3 regions of the Kitasatospora sp. NPDC088391 genome follow, and region 1 is predicted to be linked to each of the others. Evidence: riboswitches for the same ligand, from Rfam matches in the RefSeq annotation. Region 1 holds a riboswitch; each other region holds the start of a gene.
The links. A riboswitch is a leader RNA that binds a small molecule or an ion and turns the genes downstream of it on or off. The one in region 1 is predicted to bind cyclic di-AMP.

Region 1 (6,733 bases):
CCGCACGTGTTCGGCGACGTCAGCGTCACCGGCTCGGCCGAGACCGAGGCCAACTGGGAGCAGCTGAAGGCCGCGGAGAAGCAGCGCGAATCGGTGCTGGACGGCGTCCCGGCGGGCCTGCCCGCGCTGGCGTACGCGGCGAAGCTGGTGTCCCGGGTGCGCCGGGCGGACTTCACCGGCGTGCCGGACGCGGCCTACGCGCTGCCCGCCGAACTCACCGCGGAGTCGGCGGGGGAGCTGCTGCTGGCGGTCGCGCAGCGCGCCCACGACCGGGGCGTGGACGTGGACGCGGCGCTGCGGGCGGCGGCCCGGCGCTACCGGTCGGCGGTCCGGGCGGCCGAAGGTCTGTCGGACGCGGGCTGACGGCCGGTCAGCCCGCCAGCGGGACGTCCTGGACGGGGCGGCGCTGGAGCGGCACGACGACCTCGCCGATCGCCTCGCCGACCAGGGCGAGCAGTTCGGCCAGCGGGTCGAGGTGGCGGGGCAGGTCGGCGAGCTGGACGATCCGCTCGCCGTCCGGCCCGGTCACCGCGAACAGGTCGATCGGGCCGAGGTGCTTGACGGCGGTGTCCACCAGGGCGGCGATGTCCGCGGGGTGGTGGATGTCGCCGGAGACGCCGACCACCGGGCAGCCGGGGCGGTCGAGTTCGGCGGCGAGGTCCTCGGCGGCACCGGGGCGCACGTCGGCGATCAGCAGACCGGCGGCGCCGGCGGCGGAGAACCTGCGGGCCAGGTCGGCCCCCGATCCTCCGTCGAGCACCGCGATGACCACCACTGCACCGGCTACTCGCATTGGTCTGCTCCCTTCACAGAGCGAACCCGTGGGCAGCCCGCACGCCACCCACTGTGGTTATCGGAGGATCGTAGGCGCGCCCCGACGCTCCGCAACAGGGAATACCCACCAGGTGACCAGACTCACGCGGCGGCGCTTCCCGATACGGTCAAGACATGCCAGACCAGCCCCATGACACCCGTCCGCCACTCTTCACCTGGGAGTTCGCCGCCGACCCGTACCCGGCGTACGCCTGGCTGCGGGAGTACGCCCCGGTGCACCGCACCACCCTGCCGAGCGGGGTCGACGCCTGGCTGGTCACCCGGTACGCGGACGCCCGGCAGGCGCTCGCGGACGCCCGGCTCTCCAAGAACCCGGCGCACCACAGCGAGCAGGCGCACCGCACCGGCCGGGTCGGCATCCCGGGGGAGCGGCAGGCCGACCTGATGACCCACCTGCTGAACATCGACCCGCCGGACCACACCCGGCTGCGCCGCCTGGTGTCGAAGGCGTTCACCCCGCGCCGGGTCGCCGAGTTCGAACCGCGGGTGCAGCAGCTCACCGACCGGCTGATCGACTCCTTCGCCGGGCGCGGCGAGGCCGACCTGATCCACGAGTTCGCCTTCCCGCTCCCCATCTACGCGATCTGCGACCTGCTCGGCGTGCCGCCGGAGGACCAGGACGACCTGCGCGACTGGGCGGGCATGATGATCCGACACACGGGCGGGAAGCGCGGCGGGGTCGGCCGCGCGGTCAAGCAGATCCGTGGCTACCTGGCCGACCTGATCCACCGCAAGCGGGCCGACCTCGGCGACGACCTGATCTCCGGCCTGATCCGGGCGAGCGACCACGGCGAGCACCTGACCGAGAACGAGGCCGCGGCGATGGCCTTCATCCTCTTGTTCGCCGGCTTCGAAACGACTATTAATCTCATCGGCAACGGCATGTACGCGCTTCTGCGGAACCCGGGGCAGCGCACCCTGCTCCAGGAGTCGCTGGGGCGCGGCGAGTCGGCCCTGCTGGAGACCGGCGTCGAGGAACTGCTGCGCTACGACGGCCCGGTGGAGCTGGCCACCTGGCGGTTCGCCACCGCGCCGCTGAGCATCGGCGGGGTCGAGATCCCGGTCGGCGACCCGGTGCTGGTGGTGCTGGCCGCGGCGGACCGCGACCCGGCGAGGTTCGCGGCCGAGAACACCCTCGACCTGGCGCGTTCGGACAATCCGCACCTCGGTTTCGGACACGGCATCCATTACTGCATCGGCGCCCCGCTGGCCCGGCTGGAGGGGCAGCGGGCGATCGGCAGCCTCCTGACCAGGCTGCCGGACCTCCGGTTGGCGGCGGATCCGGCCGAGCTGCGCTGGCGGGGCGGACTGATCATGCGCGGGTTGCGCGACCTCCCGGTCTCCTTCGCGCCCCGCTGACGCCGTTTCAGCGGCCCCAGGCCGCCGCCCCCTTGGGTCGGCGGCGCGTCCGGCCGGGGCGCATTCCGCATCCGCACCATGGACAAACCCGGACATATGAGGATGTTTTGTGCACGAGAAGTGAGGGTGCGTAATTTCGGCGTGATTGCGGTGATATGAGCTTGTGATCCCCCGTCAGCTCTGCCTAGTCTCCGAACTGCCCGCAGCCGTGGGCCCCGAACGCGGCACGCCGAGTCCTGTCCGCCGCGTCCCCGGGCCACCGAACAGGTACCGGACAGGAGTGGGGGAACCAGTGTGAACGCCGTCGTCCCAACGGCTTGGGGTGAAGCCGCCGGGGAGCGGACGCGACCGCGTCCGGTCCCGCCGGCGGCCGGGCCAGCCTCCCGGTCCGAACCCGACAGCTCACCCCGCAGGCGTGCGGAGAGGAAGTCCCGTGCTGTTCTCCTCCAACGGTCGCCACCGCCGTAGTACCAAGGCCGAGAAGTTCGTCGCCGCCGCCGGCGTCGCTTCGATCGGCCTGGCCCTGCCCCTGCTCGCCGCCACCCAGGCGGCAGCCGCACCGAGCGACGTCTGGGACCGGGTGGCCCAGTGCGAGAGCGGCGGCGACTGGAACATCAACACCGGAAACGGGTTCTACGGCGGCCTGCAGTTCACCTCCTCCACCTGGCGCTCCTTCGGTGGCGCCCAGTACGCGCCCCGCGCCGACCAGGCCGGCCGCGCCCAGCAGATCGCGGTGGCCGAACGGGTGCTCGCCGCGCAGGGCCCCGGCGCCTGGCCGGTCTGCTCCAAGCGCGCCGGCCTCGTCAGGGGCGGCGCCCCCGCCGACGCCGCCTCCCGCGCGCAGGAGCGCCCGGCCGCCCCGCGGCCCGCCAAGCCCGCCGCGCCCGCCAGGCCCGCCGCCGCCGAGCCGGCCGCGCCCGCCCCCGCGCAGACGCCCGCGCCGCAGGCCGCCGCCCCGCAGGCCGCGCCCGCCGGTGGCGGCTACACCGTCCAGGACGGCGACACGCTCTCCGGGATCGCCACCGCGCGGAACCTGGCCGGCGGCTGGGAGTGGCTGTACGCGGCGAACCGCGCGGTGATCGGCGCCGACCCCGACCTGATCGAGCCCGGACAGCTGCTCGCGCTCTGACCCCGCCGGCTCCCGGCTGACGCTCCGTCCACTCCGGGCGCGCGCGGCGCAGTTCGCGCCGCCCGGGGCGGCGGGGCGGTCGGCATTCAGGTGAACTACCGGTGAGTAGCCGGGCCACACCGTGAGACGGGGCCCGGCCGGACGTGGCCGGGGAGCGGTGTGCGGCTAGGCTCAGGTCGTAACGACCACACATCCGCTTCCGCTAGGAGATGCCTCGTGCCGTCCATTGATGTCGTCGTAGCCCGTGAGATCCTCGACTCCCGCGGCAACCCCACGGTCGAGGTCGAGGTCGGTCTCGACGACGGCAGCACCGGTCGCGCGGCCGTCCCGTCGGGTGCCTCCACCGGCGCCTTCGAGGCCCTGGAGCTCCGCGACGGCGACAAGAACCGCTACTTCGGCAAGGGCGTCGAGAAGGCCGTCCTCGCCGTGATCGAGCAGATCGGCCCCGAGCTGGTCGGCTACGACGCCACCGAGCAGCGCCTCATCGACCAGGCCATGCTCGACCTGGACGCCACCCCGGACAAGTCCTCGCTCGGCGCCAACGCCATCCTCGGCGTCTCGCTCGCCGTGGCGCACGCCGCCTCCGAGGCCAGCGACCTGCCGCTGTTCCGCTACCTGGGCGGCCCGAACGCCCACGTGCTGCCCGTCCCGATGATGAACATCCTCAACGGCGGCTCGCACGCGGACTCCAACGTCGACATCCAGGAGTTCATGATCGCCCCGATCGGCGCGGAGTCCTTCTCCGAGGCCGTCCGCTGGGGCGTCGAGGTCTACCACACGCTCAAGGGCGTGCTGAAGGAGCGCGGCCTCTCCACCGGCCTGGGCGACGAGGGCGGCTTCGCCCCGAACCTGGACTCCAACCGCGAGGCCCTCGACCTCATCACCGAGGCGATCAAGAAGGCCGGCTACACCCCGGGCAAGGACGTCGCGCTCGCCCTGGACGTCGCCGCCTCCGAGTTCTTCAAGGACGGCGCCTACCGGTTCGAGGGCAAGGCGCTCTCCTCCGCCGACCTGATCGCGTACTACGCCGAGCTGGTCGCCGACTACCCGCTGGTCTCCATCGAGGACCCGCTGGACGAGTCGGACTGGGACGGCTGGAAGGCCATCACCGACGCGATCGGCGACAAGGTCCAGCTGGTCGGCGACGACCTGTTCGTCACCAACCCGGAGCGCCTGCGCAAGGGCATCGAGACCGGCACCGCCAACGCGCTGCTGGTCAAGGTCAACCAGATCGGCTCGCTCACCGAGACCCTGGACGCCGTCGAGCTGGCCCAGCGCAACGGCTACCGCTGCATGATGTCGCACCGCTCCGGCGAGACCGAGGACGTCACCATCGCCGACCTCGCCGTCGCCACCAACTGCGGCCAGATCAAGACCGGCGCCCCGGCCCGCTCCGAGCGCGTCGCCAAGTACAACCAGCTGCTGCGCATCGAGGAGATCCTCGACGACGCCGCCGAGTACGCGGGCCGTTCCTCCTTCCCGCGCTTCAAGGGCTGAACAACCGCTTGATGTGACCGGTGCCCCGGCCCCCACCGCGTAGGGTGGGGCCGGGGCACCGGCATGCGCAGGAGGGGCGAGCAGATGGCCAAGTGGAGGATTCCCGGACTGGCGGCGCGACCGCGCTTCACCAGCCGGGCCACCGTGCTGGTGCTCGTGCTCTGCTCGCTGGTGGCGATACTCGCCTACCCGGCCCGGCAGTACATCGCCCAGCGCGGCGAGATCGCCCAGCAGCGCGCCAGGGCCGAGCATGCCCGCCAGCAGGTCGACGAGCTGCGCCGGGAGAAGGCCCGCTGGCAGGACCCGGAGTACGTCAAGGCGCAGGCCCGGCAGCGGCTGCACTACGCGCTGCCCGGCGAGACCCCGTTCGTCTCGGTCGGCCCGCGGCCCGCCGCCGGCGACCGGCCCTCCTCGGCGGACGCCGCGCCCGGACAGCCGAAGGCCCTGCGCCCCTGGTACACCACCCTCTGGGACTCGGTGGACGCCGCCGACGCCGCCGCGCCGCCCGCGCGCGGCTGGCCGCCCGCCGAGCGCCCCTGACGCCCCGTCACTTGCCCCCGTCCCCCTGACGAACAGACCCCTGATGAGCAACCAGAACCCTCCCGCGTCCGACGCCCCCGACGTGTCCGACCGCGACGTCGCCGCCATCGCCGCCCAGCTCGGCCGGGTGCCGCGCGGGCTGCGCGGCGTCGCCCACCGCTGCCCCTGCGGCAACCCGGACGTGGTGGAGACCGCGCCCCGGCTGCCCGACGGCACGCCGTTCCCGACGCTGTACTACCTGACCTGCCCGAAGGCCGCCTCGCTGATCGGCACCCTGGAGGCGGACGGCATGATGAAGGAGCAGACCGCCCGGCTCGCCGAGGACCCGGAACTCGCCGCCGCCTACCGGCGGGCGCACGAGGACTACATCGCCCGCCGGGACGCCGTCGAGGTGCTGGAGGGCTTCCCGAGCGCCGGCGGCATGCCGGACCGGGTCAAGTGCCTGCACGTGCTGGTCGGCCACTCGCTGGCGGCCGGCGAGGGCGTCAACCCGCTCGGCGACGAGGCGATCGGCCTGCTGGAGGAGTGGTGGGCCAAGGGCCCCTGCGTCAGCCCCGCCGAGGTCGACGCCGCCGGTGAGCGGGTGGCCCGCAACCGGGCCAAGGACCAGGACCACGCCGCGGTGATCGCCGCCAAGGAGGCGCTGAGCGCCGAGCGGGCGGCCCGGAAGGCCGCGACCGAGGAGGACGGGGAATCGTGACCGCGACCCGGGTCGCCGCGATCGACTGCGGCACCAACTCGATCCGCTTGCTGATCGCCGACCTCGACCCCGGGACCGGCGAGATCGTCGACCTGGACCGCCGGATGCTGATCGTCCGGCTCGGCCAGGGCGTCGACCGGACCGGCCGGCTGCACCCCGAGGCGCTGGACCGCACCTTCGCGGCCTGCCGCGAGTACGCGGAGGTGATCGCCGCGCACGGGGTCGCCCCGGACCGGGTCCGGATGGTCGCCACCTCCGCCTCCCGGGACGCCGAGAACGCCGCCGAGTTCACCGCCGGCGTCAAGGAGATCCTCGGCGTCACCCCGACCGTGGTCAGCGGCGAGGAGGAGGCCCGGCTCTCCTTCACCGGCGCCACCCGGGAACTGCTCGGCGGCCCGCACCGCCCGCCGTACCTGGTGTTCGACCTCGGCGGCGGCTCCACCGAGTTCGTGCTCGGCGAGCGGGAGGTCCGGGCCGCGCACTCGATGGACATCGGCTGCGTCCGGATGACGGAGCGCCACTTCGCGGGCGGGCAGCCCACCGAGGCGCAGATCGAGGCCGCCCGGGCCGACATCCGGGCCGCCCTGGACACCGTTGCGGCCGTCGTCCCGCTGGACACCGGCGCCACCCTGGTCGGCCTGGCCGGCACCGTCACCACGGTCGCCGGGATCGCC
Region 2 (6,733 bases), on a different contig from region 1:
AGCGGCGGGTTCACGGTGGACGGGCCGCTGGTCTCGGTCAGCCCGTAGCCCTCGTACACCAGGACGCCCGCGCCCGCGAAGAACAGCAGCAGCTCCGGGTCGATCGAGGAGCCGCCGCTGATCGCGTACCGGACCTTCCCGCCCATCGCGGCCCGGACCCGGCGGTACACCAGCGCGTCGTACAGGCCGTGCGCGACCCGCAGCGTGAACGGGGCGGGCCGGCCCTCGCCGGCCAGCGCGGCCAGTTCGGCCCGGGCGTAGCGCACCGCCACGTCCGCGGCCCGGTCGAAGACCTTCACCGCGCCCTTGGCCTGCGCCTCGGCCCGCCCGACCTGGTGGATCTTCTCGAACAGGTAGGGCACCCCGGCCAGGAAGGTCGCGCCGAAGGAGGCCAGGTCGGGCCGGAGTTCGGCGGGCTTCAGCGAGGGGCTGTGGCCGAGCCGGACCCGGCCGTACACGCAGGTGACCTGGAGCATCCGGCCCAGCACGTGGGCCAGCGGCAGGAACAGCAGGGTGCACGGCGGCTCCCCGGTGACCTCCTCGAACACCGGCTCCATCAGGGCGTGGCAGTTCGCGGCCTCGGTGAGGAAGTTGGCGTGGGTGAGCAGGCAGCCCTTCGGGCGGCCGGTGGTGCCGGAGGTGTAGATCAGGGTGGCCTCGCTGTGCGGCCCCAGCCCGGCCCGGCGGCGCTCCAACTCGGCGGCGGGGACGGCCTTCCCGAGCTCGCCGAGCGCCCCGACCGCGTCCTCGTCCAGCCGCCACAGCGGCACCGTGCCGCCGGTCCGGGCGATCGCGACCGTCAGCACCTCGGCGGTGTCGGCGTCCTCCGCGACCGCCAGCACCGCCGCCGAGTCCCGGACGATCCACTCGGCCTGCTCGACCGAGGCGCTCGGGTAGACCGGCACCACGGCGGCGCCGGCCGCCCAGGCCGCGAAGTCCAGCAGCGTCCACTCGTACCTGGTCCGGGACATCAGCACCACCCGGTCGCCGGGCCGGACGCCCACCGCGACCAGCCCGCGGGCGGCCGCCGCGACCTCCTCGGCGAACTGCCGGGCCGTCAGGTGCTGCCAGGGGCCGCCGTCCTGACGCCGGGTCATCACCACGGTGTCCGGGGCCTGTTCGGCGTTGCGGAACGGCAGGTCGGCCAGGCTCCCGCGGGCGGGCGGCGGCACCAGCGGGCCGGTGCGGGCCTCGACCACCCGGCCGCCGGACCGTAAGACCTCGACGGGCGCCCGGTCGCGCAGCTGCTCGTCGCGCCCGGCGCGGGCGAGGGGGTGGGCCATGGCGGACTCCCTTGGGTGGGTGGGGTCCGCCCAGGGTAGGTACTCGCCAGTAAACTTACTAGACGGTAAGTTCCTTGACAGTTCAGGATCTTGCGCCGTAATGCGGGGCCGGCCGCGCCGGTGCGCCCCGGGGCTCAGCCCTCCTCGACGGGCGCGGCGGGGCCGGTGAAGCGCTCGCCCCGGTGCGGGTTCCCGGTGCCGGCCCGGGTGGCCAGGTAGTCGCGGACGATCAGCTCGACCGCGTCCTGCGGGCTGCTCGCGCCGACCCGCATCATCACCTCCAGCGCGAGGTCCGCGTCGAGGGAGATGGTCAGCTTCGCCATGGGTGCGCTCCGGGGTCGGGCCGCCGCCGGACGGGCTCGGGCCCGGCGGGTCGTCCGGCCGAGCATAGGCCGCTGCCCCCGGAGCCGACCAGGGTCTCCGGGGGCAGCGGTGCCACGGGGGGGTGCCGTGCGCCGACGAAGGGTCGGGCGCGGCCGGGCGAGGGGTCAGACGCGGCCGGCGAAGTCCGGCGCCCAGTTGGCGATCGTCTCGGTGCGGACGCCGGAGCGCGGGTTCGCGGCCTCGACGTACTTGCCGTCGCCCAGGTAGATCGCCACGTGGTAGACGCCCGAGTTGGAGCCGTTGTTGGACCAGAACAGCAGGTCGCCGGCCTGCAGGTTGTTCAGCGAGACCCGGGTCGCGTAGTCGGCCTGGTCGGCGGCGACCCGCGGCAGGCTGATGCCGGCCTGGCGGAACGCGGCCTGGGTCAGGCCCGAGCAGTCCCAGCCGCCGTTGCCGGTGCCGCCGTAGATGTAGGCCTGGCCGAGCTTGCCGAGCGCGAAGTCGATCGCCGCGGCCTTGGAGCCGGTCGCCTTGACGGCGGTGCCGGTGGACGCCTTGGTCTCCTGCGCGGCGGGCTTCGCCGCGGCGGAGGTGCCCGGGGCGGACTTGGCCCGGTTCCAGGACGAGGACGGGGACTTGGTGGCGGGCGCCGACTGCTGGGCCGGGGCCTCGGCGACGGCGACGTTGCCGAGGGCCAGCTGCTGGCCCGGGTAGATCATGTCCGGGCCCTCGGTGAGGACGGACCGGTTCAGGTCGTACAGCGCCTGCCAGCCGCCGTCCACGTGCTCGCGCTGGGCGATGGTGGACAGCCAGTCGCCGGCCTGCACCGTGTAGCTGCCGGCCGAGGCGCTCGCGGCCTGCTGCTGGGGCTGCTGCTGGGCCTGCGGCTTGCTCTGGGTCCGGGACTGCTGCCAGCCGGAACCCGACTTCGGAGTCTCGGACTTCGGGGCCTGCGGCTTCGCGGCGTCGCCCGAGGACTGGGTGCCCGAGGACTTGGTGCCGCTCGGGGCGGAGGCGTCGACCTGCGGGGCGCCGCCGCCCTTGGTCAGGCCGGCCTGGATCGAGCACACCGGCCAGGCGCCGGGGCCCTGCGAGGCGAGCACCTTCTCGGCGACGGTGATCTGCTGGTCCTTGGAGGCCAGGTCGGCGCGCGAGGCGTACGCGGTGCCGCCGAACTCGGACCAGGTGGAGGCGGTGAACTGCAGGCCGCCGTAGAAGCCGTTGCCGGTGTTGATCGACCAGTCGCCGCTGGACTCGCACTGCGCGACCTTGTCCCAGGTGGAGACGGAGGCGGCGGAGGCGGTGTTGGCGGTCAGGCAGGGAACGGTGAGGCCGATGCCGACCACACCGGTGGTCGCGATCAGGCGGCGGGCGCGCTTGGCACTGATGGGCAGCATGAAGAAGCGTTCCTCTCCCACGCCTGCGAGGTGAGCTGTCGGATTCGGGCCGGAGCAGCCCGGCCGCGCGGCACCCGCAGGTGCGCACGGCTTCACCCCTAGCCCCGGGCCGGTCCGTTGGACCGTCCCCGGGCGACCTACCTGGTTCCCCCGCCCCTGCCGCGGTGCGTTTCGCATGAGCCGACCCACCCGGCGGCAGGACTCGGCGTTCCGGGAGGGCTGGGTCCGTGTGTCCACGAACGTGGGCAGGAGATTAAGCAGGTGGAAAGGGAATTCGCAAATGCCTGTGACGACCGTCACGGCGCGCGGAATTCACGATCAAGGAATTCCCGCCGAACTCGCAGATCTGCGAAGGGAGCTGGCCGGGCGTCAGGCAATTGGTGATCTTGTGCCCGTTTTGGGTGATTATGAGAATCGGTGGGTCGATATTCGGTTTCGATGGGTTTTGCTCCGGCTGATTCGGGCACTTGGTTCGCTTTGTCCGGCCCGGGTGGTGCCACCGGGGCGGCCCGGCCGAGGACGTCCGAATTCCGCCCACCGCATTCCCACGCGCCCGAATGCGCCCCGGGCGCGCCCCGCCCGCGCCGCCGCCCGCCCGGCGCCGCCACCGCCCGGCCGCCCGGACCGGGGTGTCGAACGGGAGACTGACGGTACGTCAGGATGCTTAAGCGAAACGGAAGACGCCGCTTCCCGGCCGGGATTCTGCCTATGCTGCCCCCGGACGAGTCGGAGTTCCCAGCGCCCCGGGAGGGCGGCGATCGTGGACCAGCGCGACAACGAACAGCAGGCGCCCCGCCGGCACCGGCGGCCGGTGGTCGAGCGGCGGCGGATGCTCACCTGGCTGGCGGTCGGGGCGGTGACGGCGGTCGGCGGCGGGGCGGTGCTGCGGCAGTCGCTCGCCGGGGCCGACGAGACCGCCGCCGGCCGGCCCCACCCCGGCGGCCCGCCGACCGGCCACCAGCACGGCACCGCCGCCCCGCCGCCCGCCTCCGCGAGCCCGCAGCCCACCGAGCCGCCCCCGCCGGTCGACCAGGGCGGCCGCAAGTGGTCCGACGCCAAGGGCTGGGGCGGCAAGGTCCCGGCCCCGGGCAGCGCGGTGCGGATCACCGACAAGGTGCTGCTCGACACCGACGCCCGGGTCGGCTCGCTGCTGGTTGAGGCCACCGGCTCGCTGGTCTTCGCCAAGGACCGCTCGCTCACCCTGGCCAGCTCCGGCAACGTCGAGGTGCGCGGCACCCTGGCGCTCGCCCCCGACGACGCCCACGCCCACACCCTGCTCTTCCCGGACGTCGACGAACGCCGCTTCAAGGGCGGCGGCATGACGGTCGTCGACAGCGACACCGGCCTGTGGGTCACCGGCCGGGGCTACCTGCGGCTGGACGGCGCCCCCCGCACCGCCTGGGTCCGGGCCGCCGCCGACCTGCGGGCCGGCGACGTCACGCTGAAGCTCGCCGCCGCCCCGGACGGCTGGCAGCCCGGCGACGAACTCGCCGTCACCCCGACCGCCGCGCCCGACACCGACGGCTTCTCCACCTCCTACGACCTGGTGACGGTCCAGCGGGTGGACGGCACCACCGTCACGCTCACCGCCCCGCTCAAGTACGCCCACCCCCGGGTCGCGGTCGGCGGCGGCCCCGCCTTCGGCGCCGAGGTGCTCAACCTGACCCGCAACGTCCGGGTCGAGGGCACCGAGCAGGGCCGGGCGCACGTCCACCTCACCTCCAGCCGCCCCGCCGACGTCCGGCACACCGCGATCCGCTGGATGGGCCCGCGCGCCAACGGCAAGGACAGCTGGAACGGCAAGCCCGTCACCGAGCCGGTGCTCGGCCGCTACGGGCTGCACTTCCACATGCTGCTGGACAGCTCGCGCGGCACCGAGGTCGAGGGCGTGGTGGTCCGCGACACCGGCAGCCACGCCTTCGTGCCGCACGCCGCGCACGGCATCACCTTCCGCGGCTGCATCTCCCACCAGACCTGGGAGGACGCCTACTGGTGGGACGGGCCGATCGACACCCGCACCCCGCAGGGCCCGTCCAACGACATCGCCTACCAGGGCTGCGTCGCCTCCCGCACCGTTTACGAGCCCAACCCGCGCGGCTACCGGCTGACCGGCTTCAGCCTCGGCGCGGGCACCGGCTCCTCGGCCCGGGACTGCGTGGCCGTCGGCGTCCAGGGCGCCACCGGCGCCTCCGGCTACGAGTGGCCGGAGACCAGCGAGGGCGTCTGGACCTTCGAGAACTGCCTGGCCCACAACAACCTCGAGAACGGCATCTTCGTCTGGCTCAACGCCGAGCACCACCACACCGTCAGCCGCTTCGTGGCCTACCACAACGGGGGCTGGGGCATCGAGCACGGCGCCTACCTGAACGACTTCGACTACAGCGCCTCGGTGCTGCACGGCAACGCCGCCGGCGGCATCGCCGTGCACGCGCTCGGCCGCGACAAGGGCACCGTCTTCGACGGCTTCCTGATCGACGCCGCCGGCCAGTCCGACTACGCGGTGGCCACCCTCAAGCACCAGCTCGACGGCGAGGCCGTCACGCTCAGCCGCAGCCGGCTGACCGGCTACCGCAAGGCCGGGGTGGCGTTCCGGGCCACCGACGACGGCAAGCCCGACGACATCGCCGTGCTCGACTGCGAGTTCGCCGGCACCGGCCCCGAGGTGTGGCTCGACCCGGAGTCACCCGCCCCCAAGCAGATCCTGTTCCGCCAGGCCGGCCGGACGCAGACCGTCTCGCTCACCAAGGGCAGCGGCGGGCAGGGCCTGGCCGGCACCCCCTGGAACGCCGCCACCGCCCCCGCGGACGCGCCCGGCCCGCCGCGCCCGGTCGCACTGCCCGCGCTCGCCTTCACCGCCGCCGCGCCGCGCACCGGGCGGGTCACCGGCTGACGCCCGCCCGGGGGCCGTGCCGCCCGCGGGCCGCCGCGCCCCGTCCGGGCCTGTCCGGGCCTGTCCGAGCCTGTCCGAGCCCGTCCGGGCCCGTCCACGCCCCCGTTCCGGCCCCGGACAGCGCGACGGGCGGGGGCGCGTCGATGCGCGGCCCCCGCCCGCGGCGGTCCTGGTGCGGCGTCAGCGCGCCGCGTGCGCCCCCGGGGTGCGCGGTTCGGCGGCCGCCGCGGCGGCCTCCAACTGCTCCTGGGTCGGCTCCGGGAGCACGGACAGGTAGCTGGCGGCGATCAGCTGACCGACCGTCGGGTACGCGCCGATCGGGGCGGCGCTCGGGCAGCCGGTCTCCTCGGCGGCGGTGGCCAGCAGCTCCGGGTCGGCCTCCGGGCCGATCACCAGCGGGGCCAGCGCCGGGCGCTCGGCGCCCATCGCCTTCAGGTGCGCCACGGCCCCGGCCACCGAGCCCGGCACGTCCAGCGCGGCCGCGACCACCGGCACGGCCAGCCGGGAGGCCAGCAGCACGCCCGTCATCGCGGCGGCCTCGGCGGCCTCCTGGCCGCCCACCGTGGTCAGCACCACGCCGTCGGCGGCGGTGGCGATGGCGAACAGCCGGGCCCGGTCGGCCCGGGCCAGGTTCGCCTCGGACAGGCGCACGTGCACGGCCTCGGACAGCTTGGTGTGCGGGCCCAGCGGGTCCAGCACCCGGGCGCCGGTCTCCGCCGCGGCCTTGTGCAGCCCGGGCAGGAAGCCGTGCGGCCCCGGCACCAGCGGCTGCACGATCGGCGCGGCCAGGCCGGCCTCCGCGGCGGCGGCCAGCAGGCCGGCCACGGTCGGCGCGTCCT
Region 3 (6,733 bases), on a different contig from region 1:
GACAACCTGCGCGCCGTGGCCGCCACCGACGACGGCGGCCACCTCCACGTCGACCACCACCCCGGGCACTACTACCTCGCAGCCGGCTCCGTCCCCCTGATCGTCAACCACCCGCACGGCGCCATGCCGACCCGCTGACCGGGCGACCGGGGCGGGGGCGCTCCGGCCCGTGGCCAGGGGACCGCACAGTCCAGTCTCCGGCCCCGACCTCGGCCTCGGCCGAAGCTCAAAACCCCTGCTCGGCTACGGTGACGGCATGACCCACCGCCTGCCCGAGGACGTGGCCGACGTGCTCGACCTCGTCCTGGACCCGGACGAGCCCGTTCACGTCGCCCTCCGCCGGCAGGTGCGCCGACTCGCAGTGCGGTCCCGCTGCGAGTGCGGGTGCGGCACCGCCTACTTCGCACTCGACACCGACGCGGTGGAGCCCGCGCCGACGGGCCCCGGCACCGTCGTGGCCGCCGACGTCCAGCTGTTCACCGAAACCGGCGAGTGCCCCGGCGAGGTCCTGGTCTTCGCGCAGGACGGCTACCTCGCATGGCTGGAGGTCTGCTCCTGGAGCGACGACATCGAGGTGAACCTCACCGCGGCACGCCGCTGGCTGCGGCCGCCGTCCTGAACCCGAGCCGATCACCGGCCGGGAACACGAGCACTCGTGCCAGGACGACGCCGAGCGGAGCCACGGGCGGAGGGCTACGAATCGCCGGGCGATCCGCCGGAGAGCGGTTTTCTGGAGGAACAGGCGTTCCGCCCCACGCCGGAGGCGATCCGGCGGGTCTGGGCGGGCTCCGGTGGCGCTGTCGAATTCGCGCCTTTCGGCAGCGGGTCGGGCTGCTGCACGGTCGCCTGTTCGGCGGAGGGGAATCCGGAGAGCATTTTCTTCCGGGGTCCTCCGGGGACCGGTACTCCGACCGCCGTTCTTGACCGCTGTTCCGGAAGACCGAGTTGATGGCGGGGCGACGGCGGGGTCTTCCAGGTTCGGCCCCTTCTGTCGCTCAGGAACGGCCCGGGTCCTCGGCGACAGGAGGGGTCTTCGCCGGGGTCGCCCGATCCGCCTCGACGGACCTGGCCGCCTCGGCCGCCTCGGCCGCCTCCCGGAAGGTGACGACCGCCTCGCCGTTCTCCCGCGCCCACGCGGTGAGCATCCTGATGGGCTCCTCCAGGGTTCGCCCGAGATCGGTCAGGCCGTACTCCACCCGCGGCGGCGCCTCGGCGTACGCGTGCCGTTCGACCAGCCCGTTGGCCTGGAGCCGACGCAACGTCTGGGTCAGGACCTTGCGCGAAATGCCACCGCTCAGCTCGACCAACTCGCCGTGGCGCAAAGGGCCGTCGGTCAGTGCGAAGAGCGTGACCATGGACCACTTGCTGGCGATGATCTCCATGGCCAGGAGAGCGGGACAGTCGGCGAGGAAGGCGATTCCGGGTCGCAGGCTCATGCCCCGAAGGTTACCTGGAGGTACCTGACGGCCCCCTATCGTCATTGAGGTGCGCACGCCCCTTGTTCGCCTCTCGCACGATTGAGGTTCCAGCCATGTTCGTCTCCCTCGCCGTCGTCACCGTGTTCATGTCGGCGCTCCTCCTGGTATCGGCCGGGGCCAAGTCGCTGAGGACGCGTCACATCACCGAGCAGATGTCCACCCTCGGAGTCCCGCGGCGCATGATGGCTTTCCTGATCTGCGCCCAGATCGCGGGCGCGGCCGGTGCGATCGCCGGACTCCGGTGGGGGCCCGTCGGAATCGCCGCCGCGATCGGCCTGACGCTCTATTTCGCCGGTGCGGTCGCCTTCCACCTGCGCGTCGGCGACCGCAAGGGCGCGTCCCCGGCGGTGGTCCTCGCCCTGGCCTCCGTGGCCCTGATCGTGCTGCGTGCGGCCACCCTCTGACGGCGGACGGCCGGTGGCCGTGGGTCACAACGTCGACCCTTGGCCCGGGACGAGAGCCGAAGACTGTCCGCAGCCCTGCTCGCAGCGGCCGCTGGCAGCGACAAGCGGCCCGGGGCCATGAAGATCACGATCTGCGGTCGGAGCACTGGCGCACCGCCCTGGTCGGCGGTCCGGGGGAGCGGGGAGCAGGGGAGCGGGCCGATAATTGTCTTATACACGTCGGGAAGCTAGCCTGCTCCAACGCCCGCCGAGCCGTGGGCACCGCCGCCGGGACGCCGAGTCCCGTCCACCCGGCAGCGGCAGACCGAGAGAGTGAGCGGACGGGAGCGGGGGAACCAGGTCAGTACGCCCGGCCCCCGCGTGCCCGTGGGTGGTCGCGGCTCGGGGTGAAGCCGTTCCACGGACGGCCGGGCCACTCGCGCGGCCCGAACCCGACAGCTCACCTCGCAGGCGTCGCCGAGGACCCCCACCATGCGCCTTCCTGCCACGACCGCCAGGGTCGCCGCCGCGACCGCCGTGACCGGCCTGGCCGTCGCCACGTTCGCCCTGACCGGCCCCGACACCGCCGACGCCGCCGGGCAGCACCGCCCGGCCAAGCACCGCGGCTGGGCGACCGCCGCGCCGTCCGCCACCGGCGCCCCGCTGCCGACGACCCCGGCGGCCCCGTCCGCGACGCCGACCGTCCCGCCGGGCGCCCCGAGCCCGACCGCGGCCGCCACCACGGCGGCGCCCGACCCGACGCCGACCGCGACCCCGCTGCCGACCGGTTCGCCGTTCGTGAGCCCGACGCCCACCGCCCGGCCCACCGCCTCGCCCACCTCGCCCGCGCCGACCGGCACCGCGCCGACCTGGCAGGACGACTTCGATTCCGCCTCGGTGCCGCTCGGCAGTTGGACCGGCTGCCGCGCCGACGGGCCGCTGCAGACCAGCCACTGCACCGGGCTGCCGGCCGCGGTGGACGCCAAGTGGTGGGCGTACCCGTCCGGTTGGCAGGACACCTCGAAGAACGGCACGTACGACCCGGCCCGGACGCTGTCGATCGCCGACGGGCAGCTGAACATCCACCTCAACCGGGACGCCGCCGGCACCTGGGTGGCCGCTCCCACGCCGAAGCTGCCGCAGAACACCACCTACGGCACCTACGAGGTCACCTGGAAGGCGACCTGCGCGACCGGGTACAAGGTGGCGTGGCTGCTCTGGCCGGACTCCTACACCTGGCCGCGCGACGGTGAGGTCGACTTCCCCGAGGGCGACCTGTGCGGCGACGTCGGCGCGTTCGTGCACCGCCAGGGCGCGACGTCCGGCGGCGACCAGGACGCGTACGACACCGGTGTCCCGGTGGCCGGGGCCCGGCACGTCAGCCGGATCGAGTGGCAGGCGAACGACCTGAAGTTCTACCTGGACGGCAAGCTGGTCGGCCACTCCACCTCGCGGGTGCCGAACACCCCGATGCACTGGGTGCTGCAGTCCGAGACCTCACTCGGCGGCGCCGCCCCGGCGGTCGGCTCCTCGGCCGACATCGCGATCGACTCGGTCCGTTTCTGGAAGGCGGGTTAGGCCCACCGGAGGCGGGTCGCGGTCCGGACGAGGTCGGCGACGGCCCCCGAGCGGCTGTGCGGGGGCCAGGCGATCACGGTGGTGACCTGCGGGGCGTCCAGGAGGGGGACGGCGGCGAGGCCGCCGTGCAGGTGGGTGCGGGACGACTCCGGCGAGACCGCGCAGGCCCGGCCGAGGGCGACGAGCTGGAGCAGCTGCGCGTGGTCGCGGACCTCCGGGCCGGGGCCGGGCGGGTAGCTGCCGTCGGGGCGGGGCCAGCGGGGCAGCGGCAGGCCCGGAAGGTCGGCGAGGTCGGCCATCCGCAGCCGGGGCCGGGCGGTGAGCGGGTGCCCGGCGGGCAGGATCGCCACCTGGCCCTCCGTGCCGAGTTCCTCGGCGCGGAGTCCGGCCGCCGGGTCGAACGGCCGGTGCAGCAGCGCCACGTCGGCCCGGCCCTCGCGCAGCAGCCGCTCCTGCTCGCCCGGGCCGCACAGGATGACGTCGACGGGGACCGCGCCGGGTTCGGCGGCGTACGCGGCGAGCAGCCCCGCCAGCAGTTCGCTGGACGCGCTCGCCTTGGTGACCAGGACCAGGCCGGGACCGCCGGTCGCGGAGCGGGCGGCGCGCCTGGTCCGCCGCTCGGCGGCGTCGACCGCGTCGAGCGCCGCCCGGCCCTCGGCCAGCAGCACCGACCCGGCCCCGGTCAGCGTGACGGTGCGGCCCGTCCGGTCGAACAGCGCGGCCCCGAGCCGTCGTTCGAGCTGCTGGATCGCCCGCGACAGCGGCGGCTGCGAGATCCCGAGCCGTTGCGCGGCCCGCCCGAAGTGCAACTCCTCGGCGACGGCGACGAAGTAGCGCAGCTCCCGGGTCTCCATCCGACCACGGTACCCCGCACCGATACCCCGACGGTATCGGTGCCCACCCGATCGGTCTTGGACGCCCCGCAGCGGCCGGGGGCAGCATGATCCCCATGAGCGAGCGAACGATTGCGCTGGTCACCGGCGCGAACAAGGGCATCGGCCACGAGATCGCCGCGGGCCTGGGCGCCCTCGGCTGGAGCATCGGCGTCGGCGCGCGCGACGACCGGCGCCGCGCGGACGCGGTGGAGCGGCTGCGCGCGGCCGGGATCGACGCCTTCGGCGTGCCGCTGGACGTCACCGACGACGCGAGCGCGGCCGCCGCCGCCCGGCTGGTCGAGGACCGGGCCGGGGGCCTCGACGTGCTGGTCAACAACGCGGCCGTCGCCGGGGAGATGCCGCAGCAGCCCACCGGCGTCGACCCCGCCACCGTCCGGGCGGTCGTGGAGACCAACGTGATCGGCGTCATCCGGGTCACCAACGCGATGCTGCCGCTGCTGCGCCGCTCCGCCTCGCCCCGGATCGTCAACATGTCGAGCAGTGTCGGCTCGCTGGCCCGGCAGTCGGGGCCCGACCCGGACCGGACGGCGGGCCCGGTGGCCGTGGCGTACGCGCCGTCGAAGACCTTCCTGAACGCCGTGACGCTGCAGTACACCCGGGAGTTGAGCGGCACGAACATCCTGATCAACGCCTGCTGCCCCGGCTACGTGGCGACCGACCTCAACGGTTTCCGCGGCGTGCGCACCCCCGCCCAGGGCGCGGCGATCGCCGTCCGGCTGGCGACCCTGCCCGACGACGGCCCGACCGGCCGGTTCTTCGACGACGCCGGGATCGTGCCCTGGTGAGGCGGCTGCCGAGATGTGGTCGACTCCGTTGATCGGTCAGGGAGTCGACGGACGGGCCGGTGCCCGCAGCAGGAGCACGGAAGGGACCTGTTCCGGGCAGGCCAGGTGCAGCAGGGTGTGCCCGACCCCCGCCAGCCCCACCAGCAGCCCGGGCACCGGAACGGCCCCCGGGGTGCCGCAGCGCGGACCGTCCCGCTCGACCTCGGCGACCAGGCGTCGGGCCGCCGGCAGGTGCGGGGGCGGGGACGGCAGGGGCGGGGACGGCGGGGCGGTCCAGCGGGTGAGGAGTTCCAGGACGCCCGCCTCGCCGTGGCAGAGGCTGTGCTCCGTCGACGGGGCCGCCCGGGAGGAGAGCCGGCGGACCGTCCGTGCCGCGAACTCCGCCAACTCCGGCTCCTGTTGCGTGAGTTGACGGTCGGCCACGGCCAGCGCGACGCCCGTCCGCCCCCGGCACCAGCCGCCGGGCCGGTCCGCCGGTCCGTTCGGTGCCCCGGCCGCGAACCGCAGCGCGGCCAGCCCGGCCCGCTCGGCCGCCACCTGGCGGCGACCGGCCCCCGCCCCCGCCTCTGCCTCCGCCTTCGCCCAGCCGAGCAGGGCCCAGCCGACCCCGGCCGCGCCGGTGGCGAAGCCCGGGCCGGCGGGCGGGGGAGTGGCGAGGAGGCGGTCCGCGAGGGTGCGGGCCCCGTCCCGGGCCGCGGTCGAACCGGTCGCCCGGTGCACGGCCAGCAGGGCGGCCAGGCCGCCCGCCAGGCCCTCCGTCAGCCCGGGGGCGGACTCGGTCGCGGCCGCCCGTACCGTCAACTCGACGCTCCGGCCGATCAGTTCGGACGCGGCGGGCAGGTCGTCCAGCGCGGCGGCCACCGCCGTGACCGCGTACGCGATGCCGCCGAGACCGGCGAAAGCGCCGGGGCCGACCGCCGCGAGGTCCGCGGGCCGGGCCGCGAGCCGCTCCAGCAGCGCGGGCAGCGGCGTCAACGCCCGGACGGCCGCCGCCGCGTAGCGTTCCTCCCCGGTCCGGGCGGCCAGCCGGGCCAGGAACAGCGCCACTCCCGGGTAGCCGCCGCCCAGGTCGGCGCCGCACGGCCGCAACTGCCAGTGGCGGTCGCCGAGCAGCTCCAGCCCGAGCCAGTTCGTCCGCCCGCCCCCGTCGTGGCCCGCCGCCAGGAGCAGGTCGCCGACCCGGCGGGCGGCGCCGAGCAGCCGCTCGGGGGAGAGGGAAGAGGCCGGAGCGGGGCCGGGGCCGGAGGGCGGCGGCGGGGCGTGCGGGTCGGTGGTGGCGCGGGCGGCCATGGTGGCGCGGACGGTCCACTCCTGGGCCGCGAGGTCGAACTCGCCCATGGCGCGCAGCCGTTCGGCGGCCCGGTCGAGGCCGGTGCGGTCGACGGCGGCGGGGACGCGGGTGCCGTCGCCCGACCACAGGTCGGCCGAGCCCGGGCGGGTGGTGAACAACGGGATGTCGCCGTCCCACAGTTGGGCGATCTCGTGCTCCAGGGCACCGGGGTGGCCCGGCCCGGCGGCCGGGTCCGTGCCCAGCAGGCGGAACAGCGCGTCGCGCCGGTCCGCGTCCCGCAGCAGTTCCGGCCGGGTCGACTCGGCCAGCAGCGTCGCGTACG

Region 2: it holds a riboswitch for cyclic di-AMP, as region 1 does, so the genes downstream of both, ACIQBJ_RS19205 (transglycosylase family protein) here and ACIQBJ_RS21645 (transglycosylase family protein) in region 1, are expected to answer to the same signal.
Region 3: it holds a riboswitch for cyclic di-AMP, as region 1 does, so the genes downstream of both, ACIQBJ_RS01795 (family 16 glycosylhydrolase) here and ACIQBJ_RS21645 (transglycosylase family protein) in region 1, are expected to answer to the same signal.

The regions. Positions count from the first base shown of each region.
Region 1 is NZ_JBIVNB010000007.1:84,265-90,997, forward strand. It holds gene ACIQBJ_RS21630 (MazG family protein) at 1-363, shown strand, start outside; gene ACIQBJ_RS21635 (SDR family NAD(P)-dependent oxidoreductase) at 371-793, opposite strand; gene ACIQBJ_RS21640 (cytochrome P450) at 949-2,193, shown strand; cyclic di-AMP (ydaO/yuaA leader) riboswitch at 2,425-2,623, shown strand; gene ACIQBJ_RS21645 (transglycosylase family protein) at 2,627-3,322, shown strand; gene eno (phosphopyruvate hydratase) at 3,539-4,819, shown strand; gene ACIQBJ_RS21655 (septum formation initiator family protein) at 4,904-5,359, shown strand; partial or broken gene ACIQBJ_RS21660 (DUF501 domain-containing protein) at 5,403-5,939, shown strand; gene ACIQBJ_RS21665 (exopolyphosphatase) at 6,056-6,733, shown strand, end outside.
Region 2 is NZ_JBIVNB010000005.1:583,794-590,526, forward strand. It holds gene ACIQBJ_RS19195 (AMP-dependent synthetase/ligase) at 1-1,283, opposite strand, end outside; gene ACIQBJ_RS19200 (hypothetical protein) at 1,418-1,606, opposite strand; gene ACIQBJ_RS19205 (transglycosylase family protein) at 1,772-3,004, opposite strand; cyclic di-AMP (ydaO/yuaA leader) riboswitch at 3,010-3,183, opposite strand; gene ACIQBJ_RS19210 (hypothetical protein) at 3,765-5,894, shown strand; gene ACIQBJ_RS19215 (hypothetical protein) at 6,075-6,733, opposite strand, start outside.
Region 3 is NZ_JBIVNB010000001.1:421,046-427,778, reverse strand. It holds gene ACIQBJ_RS01815 (hypothetical protein) at 1-138, shown strand, start outside; gene ACIQBJ_RS01810 (hypothetical protein) at 257-619, shown strand; gene ACIQBJ_RS01805 (winged helix-turn-helix transcriptional regulator) at 996-1,436, opposite strand; gene ACIQBJ_RS01800 (DoxX family protein) at 1,532-1,882, shown strand; cyclic di-AMP (ydaO/yuaA leader) riboswitch at 2,156-2,336, shown strand; gene ACIQBJ_RS01795 (family 16 glycosylhydrolase) at 2,354-3,439, shown strand; gene ACIQBJ_RS01790 (LysR family transcriptional regulator) at 3,436-4,293, opposite strand; gene ACIQBJ_RS01785 (SDR family NAD(P)-dependent oxidoreductase) at 4,389-5,120, shown strand; gene ACIQBJ_RS01780 (type 2 lanthipeptide synthetase LanM family protein) at 5,157-6,733, opposite strand, start outside.